One region of the Peribacillus sp. NPDC096447 genome, then DNA from elsewhere that is predicted to be linked to it. Evidence: riboswitches for the same ligand, from Rfam matches in the RefSeq annotation. Region 1 holds a riboswitch; the other holds the start of a gene.
The links. Region 1 has a riboswitch for S-adenosylmethionine ahead of ACIQZD_RS20215 (sugar ABC transporter substrate-binding protein). Riboswitches for the same ligand answer to the same signal wherever they lie in the genome.

Region 1 (2,205 bases):
ATAATTGGAAGGAAAGAAGATCTGAAAAAATTCTGGCATTCATTCGTAAAACTTTATCTTATCTGTTAGAAAAACGGGCAGCCAATGAGCGGAAATGCGAGCATTCCATCTCTTGGAATGAACAGATGGAAGTCAAGCTGAATGGGGCGGTCAATCAACTGGCTGATTTGGAAAAAGAAAAAAGTGAAAATATCATAAGGTCGTATCGTCTGCTTAAGGACGAAGTGAAAAATCAGCTTTATTCAAAAATTCCTGAATTACTGAGGGATTGCTCTAAATCGTTAACGGAAAGCAGTGATTTCAGTCAGGTCCATGTACAGTTAAACCAGGAAATGAATGAGCGAATTCAAAACTTCATATCTGACAAGATCATGCCTCAATATTACCGTTCTCTTCAAGACTGGATTGCCAGTTCCCAAATGGAGTTCACGCAAAGCCAGCAGTTTATGGATGAGATGAGTGCCGGATTCAATGAATTATACAAAGAAGAACGGATTACGCTGGCAGGCGACTTCAGGGTATTGGATGACTGGCGCCGTGATGCCGACCGGATGACAAGCAGTATCCGCATCGAAAACGTCAATATCCTTTTGCGCAGGACTCCATCTCAATTACTGCTTAAAGGGGCAGGGAAGCTGTTTGGGGCGATACCGCAAAATAAAGCCAATATGTACAATCGTTATAAGAAATACCTGGAAAGTGAAGATTACCTGGATGTTGCGGAAATGATCACGGAACGTTTCCTTACCCAATTTGGATTGTTTGAAAAATCTTTGGATCGTGACATCTCCCTTTTCTATCGCGGTTCATTTGCCTTACTTCAAAAAACGATAGAGCAAACGCAGACTGAAATAAAAGACTACCAGGCTGCATTGGAGCATATGAAAGAAAATCCGGAAGTTTACCGTGACCCGATCACTTTGTTCGAAGTGAAATTAAGGCAGTTGGAGCGGCTTGAAAAGATTGAGAAAAAGCGTCTAGCCCAGCTTCAAAGAAAATAAAAAATAACGGGGAACATTTCAAATATTCAAAAATCTATTGACTTTACGACTATATCCCTATAAAGTGATAATTACGAAAACGTAACACGATATATCTCTTATCAAGAGTGGCGGAGGGACTGGCCCTAAGATGCCCAGCAACCGTTCCATTAGGAATTGGTGCTAAATCCTGCAAAACAGAAATGTTTTGACAGATAAGAGAGGGACAAGTCTGCAAAACAGCCGATTAAACCTCTCTATATTAGAGAGGTTTTTATTTTGGGATTTACACCAACTTAACTGATAAGACTAATTAGAAAAAATGGAGGGAAACAAGATGAAAAGGTCTATTAAAGGGATATTCATTTCAGCCATCGCTTCGGCTTTGCTTTTAACGGGTTGCTCTACAGGTCAGAGTTCCACAGAGTCGAAGAAAGAAGAAAAAGTATCATTTGAAAATGTTCCGGAAAGATTTGCTGATGGAGATGGAGCCAGAATCAAAGTGATCCGTAAAATTGGCGGTGATGATCATACGGCCCAATACCTGGCGGGGGCGAAGGAAGAAGGAGAAGCACTGGGGTTTCAAGTGGATACGTACACAGCCAATGGTGATACGGCTAAATTCCATGATGCGATAGCGCAGGCTTTGGAGGAAGATTATGACGGCTATATCATTTCCCATGGTGATGATGCAGCAACTGTGAATGACGTTCAAAAGTTGGTTGATGCAGGTAAAAGCGTTGTCACATTCGATTCAATAAGCGATCTATCTAAAATAGAAGGCGTGACATTAACTTCACAAGATGATGAAGCTTTGGCAACGCTGGCTTTTGATAAACTGATAAAAGAACAGAAAGGTGAAGCGGCAATTGCATATCTTTGGGTGGACGGTTTTCCTCCAATGGTAAGAAGAAATGCAGTCTATCAGGAAAAATTAAAAGAAAATCCTGGGATTAAAGAAGTCGAAAGATTCGGAGTGGCATCTGCTGATACTTCGGTTCAGACACAAAATGCTGTAGCCGCAATGCTGAATAAATACCCTAAAGGTAAATTGGATGCCATTTTCGCAACATGGGATGCCTTTGCTATCGGTGCAGCCCGGGCGATTAAAGAGGCGGGACGCGATGAAGTGAAGATATATGGAATAGATGTTTCGAATGCAGATCTCCAGGAAATCCAATCGGCTGATAGCTCATGGTCCTACACGGCAGCAGTGGATCCCAAG
Region 2 (2,205 bases), on a different contig from region 1:
GTTGAGCTTCCGGAAATCGGCGATGAATTGAAAGCGAACGAACCATTCGGAAGTGTTGAATCCGTTAAGACCGTTTCTGAGCTTTATGCACCTATCAGTGGCAAGGTTGTTGAAGTAAACGAAGATTTAAGTGACAACCCTGAATATGTAAATGAGTCTCCTTATGAAAAGGCATGGATGGTCGTGCTTGAACCATCTAATGGCAGTGATATTGAAAACTTGATGAGCGCTGAAGAATATGAGAGTTTAATCAACGGTTAAAAAGAAGGAGAGGGGGACTGAAAAGGCCTGCTCTCTTTTCATTTTGTACCGTGGCAGTTGCACACATAATTCGTGAGATGGAGTGATGACATGGAGTGGGGCGAATTCGATAAAGTGATCATTGTAGAAGGCAGTTCCGATAGAAGAAAAGTTGCCTCCGTTTTAAATGAAGATGTGGAAATAAGATGTACGAATGGGACCATATCATTAACTAAGCTGGATGAATTAGTCGATGAATTGATGGACCGTGATGTTTATCTCCTTTTTGACGCAGATGAATCAGGAGAAAAGCTGCGGAAGCAGTTCCGAAGGGAAATGCCGGAAGCGAACCACCTGTATATTAATAAAATGTACAAAGAAGTGGAAAGCTCACCCGAACATCATATCGCAACTGTGCTTCTATCTGCCAATATGAATGTGAAAATGAAATTTTTAAGTCAAAGGGTGAACGACTAATTGATGCAGGAATGGAAAGAAGAAGAGTGTAAGCTTGCTGTTGAAAATGGGGAAACCTTTTGCTTATATTTATATACCCCTTTATGCGGTACTTGTCAGGTTGCCTCAAAGATGCTGACGATATCCTTGGAGCTATTCCCGGAATTGAAGGCAGGCAAAATGAATATGAATTATGTCCAAGCAATTGCCGAATCATATGAAATCGAAAGTGTTCCTTGTTTATTGCTTTTCAAAGAAGGACAGCTGCACAAAAAAATATATGCCTTTCAATCCGTTCCTTATTTGTACGGATTGCTTAAGGAAATCAGCTAAGAAACCAATCAGAACTGTGATTGGTTTCTTTGTTGAGGACATATGAATGCGAGATGAAATTAAACAAAGAATATTCTAACAATTCATTGACTGATTTAATCTAAAATGCTATATTTTGAATTAAGTAACGGCAGAATTTAATAGTTCTTATCAAGAGTGGCGGAGGGACTGGCCCGACGAAGCCCGGCAACCGGTATAAATTTATATACGGTGCTAATTCCAGCAGAGTGTTGGCTCTGGTAGATGAGGTGTATTCTTGAAACCTCTTCTTATTGAAGTGGTTTTTTTGTTTATAAAAGGCCAGATATCATCATATAATTCCAACTAAATCCATAGAAAAAGGTGAAATCATATGTCAGAGAAAAAGTTGCGTTTTGAAACATTGAGTGTGCATGGCGGTCTGCAAGCTGATGAAACAGGTGCCCGTGCAGTTCCTATCTACCAAAGCAATGCATACTTGTTCAAGGACACCGACCATGCAGCGAATTTATTTGGCCTAAAGGAGAATGGCTATATATATTCACGACTTCATAATCCCACGATCAGCGTTTTTGAGGAAAGAATGGCCTTATTGGAAGGCGGAATCGGCGGATTGGCAACAGCAAGCGGAATGGCTGCCATCTCACTTTCAATCCTGAATATTGCCGCTGCAGGGGATGAGATTGTTTCAGCCTCTACATTATATGGGGGTACGTATAACCTTTTTGAAAATACTCTTCCTAAATATGGGATTAAAGTGAAGTTCGTTTCTCCCGATGACCCTGAAAATTTCAAAAGGGCGATTACGCCAAGAACTAAAGCCATTTTTGCTGAAACGATCGGAAATCCAAGTTTGAGGGTGCTTGATATTGAGGCGGTAGCGAAAATCGCCCATGATGCCGGAATACCTTTGATCATTGATAATACCTTTGCGACACCGTATCTATGCAGACCAATTGATTTTGGAGCGGATATTGTCATCCATTCCGCTACAAAATGGCTTCTGGGAAATGGAACGACGCTTGGCGGTGTCATCGTGGATGGAGGGAAATTCGATTGGAACTCGCCAAATTACCCTGGCTTCACGGAGCCTGACCCAAGTTACGACAATCTGGTATACGCCGAGGCAGTTGGGCCTGCCGCATTCATAACGAAAGCCCGAGTCCAGTTACTCCGTGATTTAGGCCCTGCGCTAAG

Region 2: linked by a shared signal. The riboswitch ahead of ACIQZD_RS15205 (O-acetylhomoserine aminocarboxypropyltransferase/cysteine synthase family protein) and the one ahead of ACIQZD_RS20215 (sugar ABC transporter substrate-binding protein) in region 1 are both predicted to bind S-adenosylmethionine.

What each region holds. Positions count from the first base shown of each region.
Region 1 covers NZ_JBIWEV010000006.1:107,203-109,407, forward strand. Annotated here, with positions in the region: gene ACIQZD_RS20210 (GTPase domain-containing protein) at 1-1,001, shown strand, start outside; SAM riboswitch class I at 1,097-1,202, shown strand; gene ACIQZD_RS20215 (sugar ABC transporter substrate-binding protein) at 1,318-2,205, shown strand, end outside.
Region 2 covers NZ_JBIWEV010000004.1:163,327-165,531, reverse strand. Annotated here, with positions in the region: gene gcvH (glycine cleavage system protein GcvH) at 1-261, shown strand, start outside; gene ACIQZD_RS15215 (toprim domain-containing protein) at 352-717, shown strand; gene ACIQZD_RS15210 (thioredoxin family protein) at 721-1,029, shown strand; SAM riboswitch class I at 1,174-1,279, shown strand; gene ACIQZD_RS15205 (O-acetylhomoserine aminocarboxypropyltransferase/cysteine synthase family protein) at 1,382-2,205, shown strand, end outside.